DNA from 2 places in the Spirosoma luteolum genome. Region 2 is predicted to be linked to the other one. Evidence: riboswitches for the same ligand, from Rfam matches in the RefSeq annotation. Region 2 holds a riboswitch; the other holds the start of a gene.

Region 1 (6,654 bases), on a different contig from region 2:
CCGGGCGCCTTTGCCTTTGTACACGGGGAAACCCGCGCCGGTAATCTTGACGCCCAGTTCAAAATCGATCATCGGCCCACCATCACCGCCGTATTTTTTGATCAGCTCCCAGTGAGGCTGGGCACCCGCGTACAGTTCGGGCTTCGATCCGTGTTCAAGCACGACCTCATTGTCGTCGGCCGAGCGGCCTTCGGGCACGCTGCTGTGGGGCAGGTTCGGAATCGTGAACAGCAGACTGTTGAGTTGCTGCTCGATGGCGCGCAGTGCCTCTTCGGCCGCTTTCGAGCGGTTTTTCAACTCGGCCGTCTCGGCTTTGGCTGCGTTGGCCTCGGCCTGCTGACCGGCTTTCATGAGCGCCCCGATTTCTTTGGCTTTGGCGTTCGACTGCGCCAGCGTATCATCGAGTTCACGCTGGGTATCGCGCCGTTGCTGATCGAGTGTCAGCACCTGATCGATCACGTCGGCGGCATTGGCAAAATTGCGCTTGCGCAGCCCGGCCAGCGTTTGTTCCTTGTTATCGCGTATGAACGAAAGTTGAAGCATAATAGATCACAATAAAAGTCGGTTGACGTGCTTTACGGGCCGATTCAGGCCGTAAACAGGCCATTGTTCAAGGCATTCAGGGCATCGGCTTTGTATTTGCCGTGTACCAGCAGCGACAGGTTGCTTTCGGTACCCCCGTACGACACCATTCGGATAGGGATGTTTTTCATGGCGTTGAATACCCGCACCGCCACGCCTTCGTTGTCGGCACTGAAATTACCCACAATGCAGATAATGGTCTGGTCGTAGTCGGGTTCCTCGAGCGTGCAGAACTGGCTCAGTTCATCCGAAATTTCCTGCAGCCGCTCGGTATTGTCGATCGTTACCGACACCGATACTTCCGAGGTGGCCAGCATATCGACCGGCGTTTTGTATTTCTCGAAAATCTCGAAAATCCGGCGCAGAAAGCCATAGGCATTCAGCATACGGGTCGAGTGAATGTACAGCGCCGTAATGCCATCTTTGGCCGCTACTGCCTTGAATACCGGGCCACCCTGGCTGTTGCCTTCGGCAATGAGCGTGCCGGGAGCCGCCGGTTCCATGGTATTTTTCAGCCGTACCGGTACGCCAAACATCCGGGCGGGCGTAATGGTCGACGGATGCAGGATCTTAGCCCCGAAATAGGCCAGCTCGGCGGCTTCATCGAACGTGAGCTCGCGCACCGGAAACGTATTCTTTACAATGCGGGGGTCGTTGTTGTGCATGCCGTCGATGTCGGTCCAGATCTGGATTTCATCGGCTTTGATAGCCCCCCCGATCAGTGAGGCCGTATAGTCGGACCCTCCACGCTTGAGGTTGTCGACCTCGCCCCGCGGGTTGCGGCAGATAAAGCCCTGCGTCACTACAATCTGTTTGTCGGCATGGGGTTCGAGCATGGCGGCCAGCTGTGTCTGCGTAAACGCGATTTCGGGCTCGTTGTCGGCATCGATCCGCATAAAATCGAGCGCGGGCAGCAGTGTCGACGCTACGCCTTCTTCTACCAGGTAAGCCTGAAACAGCTGGGTGCTCAGCAGTTCACCCTCGGCCACCAGTTCTTTTTCCTGCTTCAGCGTGAACGGCTTGATGCGGCCCAGCGAGCGGATAAATGAAAACTCAGTGTCGATGATTTGCTGCCCGGCGACCCGACCGGCCTCTGTCTTATACAGCTCACCGATAAAGCTATCGTAGTGGGCTTTTAGGGCATCGATACGGCTGTTGGCATCGGCATCGTTGTTGGCTTTCAGCGATTCGCCAATGGCCAGCAACGCGTTGGTCGAACCCGAGAGCGCCGACAGCACAACGATTTTCCGAACATTATCTTCCGTGATCAGGGTGCGGATCGACTGCATGCGTTCGGGTTTGCCAACCGAAGTCCCGCCAAATTTCCAGACTTGCATTGTATGAAAGCGAAAGAGTGAATGAATGAAAGAGCGATTTTCTGGCCGATGGGCACAGCGAATGGGTAAACAGCGATACCTGACGCCTGAAGCAGCTTTATAGTCTGTTCCCCCGCCTGGGCATTACAACCGGCTATACACCTGTTTTTGCAGGCCCAGCATTTTGATGGCCGTGATGGCAGCCTCGTCGCCTTTGTTGCCGTGGATACCACCCGCCCGGTCCATGGCCTGCTGCTGGGTATTGGGTGTCAGTACGCCAAAGATGACCGGCTTACCGGTTTTGAGACTCACATTGGTGAGGCCCTGCGCCACGGCATGGTTGATGTAATCGTTATGCTTGGTTTCGCCCTGAATGACGCAGCCAATGGCAATAACGGCATCAATGTCATCGCGCTGGGCAAACCACTGCGACGCCAGCGTAAGCTCATAGCTGCCCGGCACATTACCCCGAATGATGTGATCGGCCTGGGCGCCGTGGGTCAGGAGGGTCTGGTAAGCGCCTTCGTATAAGGCTTCGGTCACCTCCGTGTTCCACTCGGAAACAAGAATCGCAAACCGGCGGTGACTGATGTCGGGCAGGTTGCCGGTGGTGAATTCGCTGAGATTTTTGAGTTCGGATGCCATGGAATAGAGAATAAAAAAAGGACAAAACCCCGATTGGCTTTGTCCTTCTGCAGTATTGATAGGTTCAGATACGCTTACGACTCGCCAACGGTAGCTTCCAGCATCGATTTATACTTGCGGGCACTGGCAGCCTCCGACGACTGACCATACTTTTCGATGATCTGTTCGTAGGTACTGATGGCTTTGTCGGTTTGTTTAGCCTGTTCGTAGGCAATCGCCAGCTTGTTGAGGTAGCCGGGCGTAAAGTATTTGTTAGGCTTGTAGTCGGCAGCCTTCTGGTAGTAGTCGGCGGCTTCGTCGAAGCTCTTTTTCTCCATGTAGGCATCGCCGATCAGGGCGTAGGCACGCGCCTGCACCAGCAGATCCGACGAGCTGAAGGCTTTCAGGTGGTCGATCGCTTCGTCGTACTTGCCCGATTTGAGCAAGCCCATACCAGCGTAGAACTCGGCCAGGTTGCCCGCGGGGGTCGAGCCATAGTTGTCGGCTACGGCCAGCAGACCGGGCGTTTTGCCATCACCGTTCAGCGCCTTTTTCAGCGAGTCGGTTTCAACCTGGTAGATCGAGGGAAAAAGTTCAGCCTGAGCCGTTTCGTCCTGGCTGCTGATATAATACCGATAGCCGAAGTAGCCAACGACCGCCAGTACGATAGCACCCACGATACCGAGCACGATGGTGCGGTTCTGCTGGAAATAATCGCCTACTTCTTCAAATTTGCCTTCTAGTGCATCTGGATCTTCAAGAAAATCCAATCCGCCATTCTTTTTGCTCATTTGCTTGCAATTTGGAGTGCAAAAGTAGGAATATTTGCCATCGCTGAAAAGCGTAAGGCTCAAAACTTTACGCAGGCGTTTTTTCGCAGACTACTCGGCCAAATCGCGGACGGCCATGACTTCTGAGGAACGAACACTCCGGATTTGGTGGGGGAGCAGCGTTTCGACGGCTACAGCCTCACCCGTCAGCGTGACAAACTCTACTTCAAAGGCTTTTCCTTCGTTGTATACGGTTAAAATAGTGCCGACATCGCCAGCTTTCAAACGGCCTCCTTCGCTGTCTTCCTGGAGTACCACAAGGTCAAATTCCTGCATACGCTACGCTACTGATTCTCGGTTGAAAACGTAAAAATACGGGTCTTGTTATGTTAATTTTAGCTTAACTTTGCCCCGCTAATCTTCTAAGGGGTGCCTTAATACAACGGGCTGAGATTATACCCATTGAACCTGATCCGGGTAATGCCGGCGAAGGGAACTGGACTAGAACTGTACATTTTACTGGTTTTACCTAAAGGTAGGTTTGGCCCCTTTGCCTATCGTCATGCTTTTTCGTGATGAAAAAAACGACGTTTGGGCGGTTTTCCGGCTGCCTGTTTTGTATCGCTGTGCTGCTCGGTCTGTCGGCCGGATCGGCGCTGGCTCAGTTAGCATTGTCGGGGGTCGTGCGCGATGCCGACGGGGGTGGACCCCTGCCCGGAGCGGCCATTACGGTAGAGGGCTCCTTCGCGGGCACGTTCGCCGATGCCTCCGGTGCGTTCCGGCTCACAAGTCTTAAAGCAACGCCTTTGTCCCTGCGCATTTCGCTGCTGGGCTATCAGACCCAAACCCTCACCGCCAACCCGGCCCAGAGTAGTGCGCTCACCATACAGCTTCAGAAAGCCGCTGTAGCGGTCGACGAGGTGGTCGTCAGCGCAACCCGCGCTAACCAGAAGTCGGCCATCGCCTATACCGACGTGACCCGGCGCGACCTCGACAAGCTGAACCTGGGTCAGGACATTCCGCAACTGCTCAACTTTACCCCCTCGATTGTCACTACCTCCGACGCAGGCGCCGGGGTGGGCTACACCGGCATCCGGATCCGGGGCTCCGACGCGACCCGCGTGAACGTGACGCTCAACGGGATTCCGTACAACGATGCAGAGTCGCAGGGGACATTTTTTGTCAACCTGCCTGATTTTGCCTCGTCGGTTAGCACGGTGCAGATTCAACGGGGCGTGGGCACATCGACCAACGGGGCCGGTGCTTTCGGTGCCTCCCTCAACATCCAGACTACCAAACTTGAAAGCAAGCCATACGCCGAGACTAATTTGTCGGCGGGTTCGTTCGGCACCCGCAAAGTCAACGTGCTGGCGGGTACGGGACTGCTCAACAACCACTTTGTGCTCGATGCGCGCCTGTCGTCGATCTATTCCGATGGGTATGTCGACCGGGCCTTTTCCAAACTAAAGTCGTTCTACCTGTCGGGCGGCTACTATGGCGCCAAAAGCTTTGTCCGGCTCAACGTATTTTCGGGCGTCGAACAAACGTATCAGTCGTGGGGCGGTGTACCGGAGAGCCTGTTGCGTACCAACCGCACCTACAACGTGTACACCTACGATAATGAAACCGATAATTACCAGCAGGACAACTATCAGCTGATTACGTCGCACGAGCTGAGTCGTAACTGGCGGCTCAATCTGTCGGGTTTCTACACCAAAGGGCGGGGCTATTATGAGCAGTTTCGGCCCAACGACACGTACAGCAACTACGGGCTGCCCAATGTCGTGATCGGCGACTCGATTATCAGCCGCACCGATATTATCCGGCGCCGGTGGCTCGACAACGATTTCTACGGCACCGTGTTTTCGCTCGATTACAATGGTTTCGGGAAGCTGACAGCCAACATCGGCGGGGGCATCAACGAATACAAGGGGAAGCACTACGGTGAGCTGATCTGGGCCCGTGTGGCGGGGGCAACCGATATCCGGCAGCGCTACTACGACGATGATGCCACCAAGCAGGATGTAAACGTGTACGCCAAGGCTTTCTACCAGTTCACGCCCCGCCTGAACACCTTTGCCGATCTGCAGGTCCGTCGGGTCAACTACTCGTTTCTGGGTTTCAACAGCCAGCTCCAGAACACCCAGCAGGAAGCCAGCCTGACGTTTTTCAACCCCAAGGCCGGCCTGACTTACAGCATCGACGACCAGCATACGGTTTATGCCTCGGTTGGCGTAGGCAACCGCGAACCCAACCGCGATGACTATACCCAGTCGACTCCGACCAGCCGACCTAAATCGGAGCGGCTGATCGACTATGAAGCTGGTTACAAACTCCAGCGCGACAAGGTAGCCCTCACCATCAATGGCTACTTCATGGACTACAAAAATCAGCTTGTCCTGTCGGGACAGCTCAACGACGTGGGTGCCTACAACCGCATCAATATACCCACCAGCTACCGCGCGGGGATCGAGATCGAGTCGGCGCTGAAACTAAGCCGAACGCTGCGCTGGAATGCAAACCTGACGCTGAGCCGCAACAAGGTTCGCAACTTCACCGAGTTCCTCGACAACTTCGATACGGGATCACAGGAGTCGCGGGCCTACACGCAAACCGATATTTCATTTTCACCGGGCGTCATTGGTGGTTCGCAGCTGCTGCTGACGGCAGCCAAAGGACTGGAGATTGGTCTGCTGTCGAAATACGTGGGCAAGCAGTACCTCGACAATACCTCGTCGGACAGCCGTAAACTGAACCCCTATTTTACCAACGATATTCGGCTGATTTACACGCCCCGTATACGGTTTGCGCAGGAACTGGCCTTCACGCTGCTACTCAACAACGTACTGAACGAACAGTACGAATCGAACGGCTATACCTACGCCTACATCAGCGAAGGACGCGTGACGGCCGACAATGGCTACTACCCGCAGGCAGGCCGCAACTTTCTGGCGGGGGTTCGGCTCCGGTTCTAGCCCATCCGTACGGAACAATCAGCCGGGGGGCTGCTCACTGACCAGCTGGTCGGTGGGCAGCCCCCCGGCGTTTGTGGGGGGTCAGGTACAAGAAAAAAGCCGGAGCAATGCTCCGGCCCTTTCGTGCGACACCAATATGAAAAGTAATAGGGTTGATTATCTGTCGTAGTTGGTATTCTGCGGATCGAAGTTCGTCCAGCCTGCCAGCCAGTTCTCGGTATTGAATGCGCCGATATACGGGGCTGCCGTGAAGAACGAGTCACCGATCTTACCACCCGTGATTGCATTCGTAGCCACCAGCAGCGGAGATCCCGATTGAGGCAGGAAGTTGGGCGTAGTCAGATTGAAGGTACTGGCATTGAGCAACAGCGAAGCGATGCTGCTCGA
Region 2 (6,654 bases):
CTGGCCGATCTGCTGTGGGAATTTGAGGAGAAAGATCCGGCCGACCCGACCACCTGGTATGCGCCCCCGCGCGCCGACATGAAGATGAAGGAACTGGTAGGCAGTGGCATGGTCGAACTCTACAACCACCCCTACGAATGGGCCAACCGGCAAACCCAGCGCGTTTATGATGCCTTTGTCGACATCTGGGGGCACGAAGCCCTGTGGGTAACCATCGATCGGGCCAACCTCAACCTGCCCCTGCGCCCCGAAGACACCTTCAAGGGCTTTATCCACTGGGATTACGACCCTGAAACCCGCCCGCAGAACGTGCAGGGCGTGCTGGCGCTGGCCGATCAGACCGACGAAAACATGGGCGGTTTTCAATGCGTACCCTGGCTGTACCGGCACTACGACACCTGGAAACAAACCCAGCCCGCCGATCGCAACCACTTCCAGCCCGACATGACAGGGCTCGAAGACAAACTCGTGAAGGTGAAAATGAACGCCGGCGACCTGCTGATCTTCAACAGTACGCTGGCCCACGGCATCCGGCCCAATCGCTCGGGCAACAAGGTGCGGCTGGCGCAGTATATCTCCATGATGCCGGCCGAGGAAGACAATGAGCCGCTGCGGCAGTGGCGAATCCGCTCCTGGCGCGACCGTATCGCACCCGAAGGCTATGCCTTCCCCGGCGACCCCCGGCAGTGGGAACAAACCCGCTACCAGACCGCCGACCTCAGCCCGCTGGGCCGCAAACTGCTCGGCCTCGACCGCTGGGATGGGTGAGCCCCCGCCTGTACAATGGCTCGGTGTTTCTCAGATAAGCCACTGCTGCCGGGTGTAGGCATCGTTCCAGAACAGCCATTCGAGTCGGCTGGCCTGGGCGAAAGCCTCACTCATCTGCGCCCGCGTTGACGCGTCGGCGCGCTGGGCCAGCCGGTTCGTGAGGTCGATCATCTGGCGTACACTGGTGTCGAAAGCCTCACCCGCGTAGGTGTCGATCCAGGCCTGAAACGGATTGTTGGCAACCGACTGGCTGTGAATGCCCCGCCCCACCTCGCGGTAGATCCAGAAGCAGGGCAGCACCGCAGCCGCGCCAACGGCCAGCGGCTCCAGAGCGGTGGTGGCCAGCAGGTAGCTGGTGTAGGCAAAGCAGGCTGGCTGTTTGGCCGGTGCCGCGCTAATGCCGTACTGGGTAAAATACGCTTCGTGCAGCAGCTGCTCGACCCGGATGGCGCTGTCGGCAAAGCCAATCAGCAGCAGCCGGTCGGCAGGGTTGTCGGCCCGCACGGCCAGCTGAACCAGCGCCCGGCTGAAATCGGCCAGGTAGAGCGCGTCCTGCTGCAGGTAATAATGAAAGCGGTCGGGCGGCAGGGTGCCCCGGGTCAGTTCGCCCACAAAGCCGTGGTCGAGAATGGCCGTGTAGACAGGGCTGATCGCAGCCCAGAGGGTATCGGAGAAAAGCGGGGTCATCAGGTCCAGTACGTAAAGAAGTGGTGAACGGGGCCGTGGCCGTGGCCCAGCGCGTAGCCGGCTCCCGCCCGGAGGGCACCGGTCAGGTAGGTTTTAGCCGCCTGCACGGCCTCGGGCAGGGCCAGCCCCCGGGCCAGGCCGGCCGCTATGGCCGACGAAAGCGTGCAGCCGGTACCGTGGGTGTTGGGGGTATCAATGCGCGGGATTGAAAAACGGTGTACCTCACCCGACGCCAACCGCAGCAGATCGGTACTGTCGGCGGCAGGCAGGTGCCCTCCCTTCAGCAACACGGCCCCGGGGGTAAGACCGGCCAGATCGGTAGCCGCCTGCTCCATGTCGGGCAGGGTCTCAACCGACCGGCCCAGCAGTACGCTTGCTTCGGGCAAGTTGGGCGTGATCACCGTGGCCAGCGGCAGCAACTGGCTTTTCAGGGCCGAAATGGCCTCGTCCTGCAGAAGCTTGTCGCCACTCTTGGCCACCATCACGGGGTCGAGAACGATGTTGGTAACCCCAAACAATCGCAGCGACTCCGCCACGGCATCGATGACCTCGGGCGAGTGCAGCATGCCGATCTTTACGGCATCGGTACCCACGTCGCTCAGTACCGCCCGCAGTTGTTCGGTGATAAACGCGGGGGGGACCGGGTGGATGGCCGTGACATGGGTCGTGTTCTGGGCGGTCAGTGCGGTCAGCACCGACATGCCGTAGCAGCCCAGGGCCGAAACGGTTTTCAGGTCGGCCTGGATGCCGGCCCCACCACTGCTGTCGGAGCCGGCAATGGTCAGTACGCGGGCGTATGGCTTCATTGGGGTAGTAAGGAGATGAGTTGCCGGGCCGCTGCGTAGGGCGACGGCTGGGCGCAGATGGCCGAAACCACGGCGACGCCCGATACCCCCGTCTGACAAACGGCCTGAATCGATGTAGCGTTGATGCCGCCGATGGCAAAAGTCGGCAGCGTGGTCTGCCGACAGAGGTCGGCCAGGCCCGACAGGCCCAGCAGGCTGGCCGTATCGGTTTTGGTGCCCGTCGGGAAAACCGTGGCCAGGCCCAGGTAATCGGGCTGAACCGGTTCGCTGGCCAGCGCCTGCAGTTCGTCGGCCGAATTGATGGACAGGCCGATCAGCTTGCCGGGGCCCAGCAGCGACCGGACCAGCGACACGGGCATGTCGTCCTGCCCTACGTGTACGCCGTCGGCATCCACGGCCAGCGCCACATCGACGCGATCGTTGATGAACAACAACGCCCCGTAGCGCCGGGTAATGGTCAGCAGGTCGGCGGCCAGCTCGATAAAGGCACGGGTGGCGAGATCTTTTTCGCGGAGCTGTACCCACCGCACCCCGGCCCGGCAGGCGTCGTCGACCACCGCCGATACTGAATGCCCCCCCTGCCGGCAACTGGCGCGGTCGGTTACGAGATAAAGGCCGGTCATGACAACGAAAGCGTGAGGGTATCGGTGAGTTGCTGGCTGGTCAGCCGATAGAGCCGATCCAGAAAATCGACCTGGAGGGTGCCGGGGCCCGGAGCAGTCTGGGCGGCCAGCTGCCCCACCACGCCCATCACGGCCATACTGCCCACCGCGGCCGCAAACGGATTGGGGTTGATGGCTGCAAAGGCACCCGTCAGGGCCGTAGCCGTGCAGCCCATGCCGGTGACGAGGCTCATCATAGGGTGGCCGTTGCTGAGCCTCGCCATCCGGTCGCCCTGCACGACGTAATCGTCGGCTCCGCTCACCACCACCACGCAGCCCAGCTGCCGACTCAGCTGCCGGGCACTCTCAACGGCGGCCGACGAGCTGGCGGTGCTGTCGACGCCTTTGGTCTGGATCTGCAGGCCGGCCAGCGCCATAATTTCCGATGCGTTGCCCCGGATAATGGTGGGAACGGCCAGCGCCAGCAGCTCCTGGCTGATGCGGTTGCGGTAGGGAGTGGCACCGACCCCCACCGGGTCGAACACGATGGGTTTGCCGAGGGCGCTGGCGCGGCCCATAGCGGCCCGCATGCCGGCCACAAACGTGGTGTCGAGGGTGCCGATGTTGACCACCAGGGCACTGGCAATGGCCGCAAAGTCAGCGGCTTCGTCGGAGGCATGCACCATGGCCGGCGACGCGCCGAGGGCCAGCAGCGCATTGGCCGTGGTATTCATAACCACAAAGTTGGTGATGTTCTGAATCAGGGGCGACTGGGCGCGGATCTGCTCGATATCCTGCCAGATGGTCTGGGCGCTGGGTAGGGTCATGGTACGGGTTGATAAACGGGAACACCGCAACTTCAGGAGTAACCAGAGCCGCCAGCAAACGCGTGGTTGCTGGCAAACTTTTCCCTACGGCAGTACGAACTGCATCAGGTGGTGAGGGTATGTTCTCAGTCGCCGGAAACGACACCCCTAAAGTTGTGCGCCAAAGGTAGCCCGGATTCCGTCGGTCTGCAAGTGGCCCGGGGCCGGCCCACCGGGTGACTCAGCACCTCGGCCGGTCGATGCTGATAAAAAAAACGGGTAGTCGGGGGGCAAAAGGACGAGGATCGGGGCTTTCACCGTTGTATACATACGCTGGTATGCGGTACGATTCACCGATTCAGGCGGCCGGATACTGGAGTTTTGTCGGCAGGCTCGTACATTTATCGGGCTGTTTCCGACAGCGTTCAACAACAGGTGTTTTCCTAATCTCAACTATTCCATGGACCCATTTCAGATTAAAAAAGCCCCGGTCGAGTACGACGTGGCCATTGTCGGCTCCGGAGCCGGGGGCGGTATGGCCGCTTACACACTCGCCAAGGCCGGGGCTAAAGTTGTTTTGCTGGAAGCCGGGGGCTACTACGACCCGGCCGACTCAAAGTATATTACTCAACTGAAATGGCCCTGGGAGTCGCCCCGGCGTGGGGCCGGCACCACCCGGCCGTTTGGTGATTTCGACGCGGCCTGGGGCGGCTGGGACATTGAAGGCGAACCCTACACCACGGCCAAAGGCACCGAATTTCACTGGTTCCGCTCGCGCATGCTGGGCGGCCGTACTAACCACTGGGGCCGTATTTCGCTGCGCTTCGCCCCCGACGATTTCCGGCGCAAGAGCATGACCGGCGTGGGCGAAGACTGGCCCATCGGCTACGACGACCTGAAGCCGTTTTACGACCGGGTCGATCGGCTGATCGGGGTGTTTGGCTCTGTCGAGAACATGGCCTCCGAACCCGATGGTATTTTCCTGCCCCCGCCCAAGCCCCGGCTGCACGAGCTGATGATCCGGAAGGGCGCGCGCAGCATCGGTATCCCGGTTATTCCGTCGCGGCTGTCGATCCTGACCAAGCCTGTCAACGACGAGCGGGGGCAGTGTTTCTACTGCAGCCAGTGCGGCCGCGGTTGCCAGGCCTACGCCGATTTCTCGTCGTCGTCGGTGCTGGTGAAGCCGGCCCTGAAAACCGGCAACGTAACGCTGATCAACGGTGCCATGGTGCGCGAAGTGATGACCGACGCGGCCACGGGTCTCTGTACGGGCGTCAGCTACGTCGACACGCAGACGCTGCAGGAAGTAACGATCAAAGCGAAAACCGTGGTGCTCGCGGCCAGTGCCGGCGAAACGGCGCGGCTGCTGCTCAACTCCAAGTCGAGCCGTTTTCCCAACGGACTGGCCAACTCGAGCGGGGTCGTGGGGCGCTACATCAACGACTCGACGGGCGCGAGCCGCTCGGCTTTCGTGCCGGCGCTCATGGACCGTAAACGCTACAACGAAGATGGCGTGGGTGGCATGCACGTGTTTACGCCCTGGTGGCTCGACAATAAGAAACTCGATTTCCCGCGCGGTTACCACATCGAATACTGGGGGGGCATGGGGATGCCGGCCTATGGCTTTGGCTGGGGCATCGAAGCCATGAACGGCATGATTGCCGCCCGCGACGGGGCCATGAAACCGGGCGGTGGCTACGGTGCCAGTCTGAAAGACGATTACCGCCGGTTCTACGGGGCTTACGTAGGAATGGCCGGTCGGGGTGAGCCGGTACCACTTGAAAGCAACTACTGCGAAATCGATCCCAACGTGGTCGACAAATACGGTATTCCGGTGCTGCGCTTCAACTACAAATGGTCGGACTACGAGGTGAAGCAGGCCAAGCACATGCAGGATACGTTTGAGGAAATCATTCACTCGATGGGCGGTATTGCACTTGGCAACAAACCCGGCGCCGACACCAGCTACGGTCTCGAAGCACCCGGCAAGATTATCCACGAGGTGGGTACGGCCCGGATGGGAAAAGACCCCAAAACGTCGGCCCTCAACGGCTTCCAGCAGGCGCACGACGTGAAAAACCTGTTTGTCGTCGATGCAGCCCCGTTCCCCTCGCAGGGCGACAAAAACGTAACCTGGACCATCCTGGCCAGTTCCATGCGCACCTCGGAATACATCATCGATCAGGCTAAGAAGAAAGTGTAAAGTCAGTTTGTGGTTTGTGGTGCGTGGTTTGTTGATATGGCAACAGTACAGCGATTCGAAGACCTGAAAACGTGGCAGAGCGCCAGAGAGGTAGCCCGGCTTATTTACCAACTTAGCCAGACAACGTCGCTGGGAAAAGATTTTGAGCTTCGTAATCAGATTAGCCGTTCAAGCGGGTCGGTGATGGACAACATTGCCGAAGGCTTCGGTCGTGGAAGTCGGACCGAGTTTATTCAGTTTCTCGGTTACGCCATGGGGTCGAACGACGAAGTAAAATCCCAACTGTACAGAAGTCTGGATCGCGGTCACCTCACCCCCGATCAGTTTGCGAAACTGTATGAGCAGGTTGATATCGTCGGTAAAATGCTGGTGTCATTTATTACCTACCTAAAACGCAGTGATTATAAAGGGTTCAAGTATAAAACGCCAACGGGAGTAGACGAACCAGCAATGGAGGCTTACCGGCCACTAATCAGAAACAACGGACCACAAACAACGAACAACGAACCTGAAAACCCCTACGCCCCATGAAACGCAGAGACCTGCTCAAAGGCATACCCGTTACCGCATTTGGGTTTGCTGTGAACCCCGCCGAAGCGGCAGTGCCCGCCCCACCCGAGGTAAAACCCCTCAAAATTCCCGGTGGCCGGCAAAAATTCGAAGCCGAGCGCGACGCGAAGCTCAACGCCGAGAAGTTTTTTACTCCCCACGAACTGCAGACCGTTACGGTGCTGTCGGATATCATCATTCCGGCCGACAGCCGCTCGGGGAGTGCCTCGCAG

What was found. A riboswitch is a leader RNA that binds a small molecule or an ion and turns the genes downstream of it on or off. The one in region 2 is predicted to bind thiamine pyrophosphate.
Region 1: another riboswitch for thiamine pyrophosphate. It lies ahead of ACYVAC_RS16890 (TonB-dependent receptor); the one in region 2 lies ahead of thiM (hydroxyethylthiazole kinase).

What each region holds. Positions count from the first base shown of each region.
Region 1 is NZ_BAAGZE010000018.1:76,523-83,176, reverse strand. Features, by position in the region: gene serS (serine--tRNA ligase) at 1-543, opposite strand, end outside; gene ACYVAC_RS16910 (aspartate kinase) at 588-1,919, opposite strand; gene ribH (6,7-dimethyl-8-ribityllumazine synthase) at 2,043-2,543, opposite strand; gene ACYVAC_RS16900 (tetratricopeptide repeat protein) at 2,618-3,313, opposite strand; gene ACYVAC_RS16895 (DUF4926 domain-containing protein) at 3,404-3,628, opposite strand; TPP riboswitch at 3,708-3,806, shown strand; gene ACYVAC_RS16890 (TonB-dependent receptor) at 3,868-6,267, shown strand; gene ACYVAC_RS16885 (IPT/TIG domain-containing protein) at 6,424-6,654, opposite strand, start outside.
Region 2 is NZ_BAAGZE010000006.1:251,740-258,393, reverse strand. Features, by position in the region: gene ACYVAC_RS11670 (phytanoyl-CoA dioxygenase family protein) at 1-768, shown strand, start outside; gene ACYVAC_RS11665 (TenA family protein) at 799-1,455, opposite strand; gene thiD (bifunctional hydroxymethylpyrimidine kinase/phosphomethylpyrimidine kinase) at 1,455-2,261, opposite strand; gene thiE (thiamine phosphate synthase) at 2,258-2,884, opposite strand; gene thiM (hydroxyethylthiazole kinase) at 2,881-3,690, opposite strand; TPP riboswitch at 3,755-3,849, opposite strand; gene ACYVAC_RS11645 (GMC family oxidoreductase) at 4,130-5,872, shown strand; gene ACYVAC_RS11640 (four helix bundle protein) at 5,909-6,403, shown strand; gene ACYVAC_RS11635 (gluconate 2-dehydrogenase subunit 3 family protein) at 6,400-6,654, shown strand, end outside.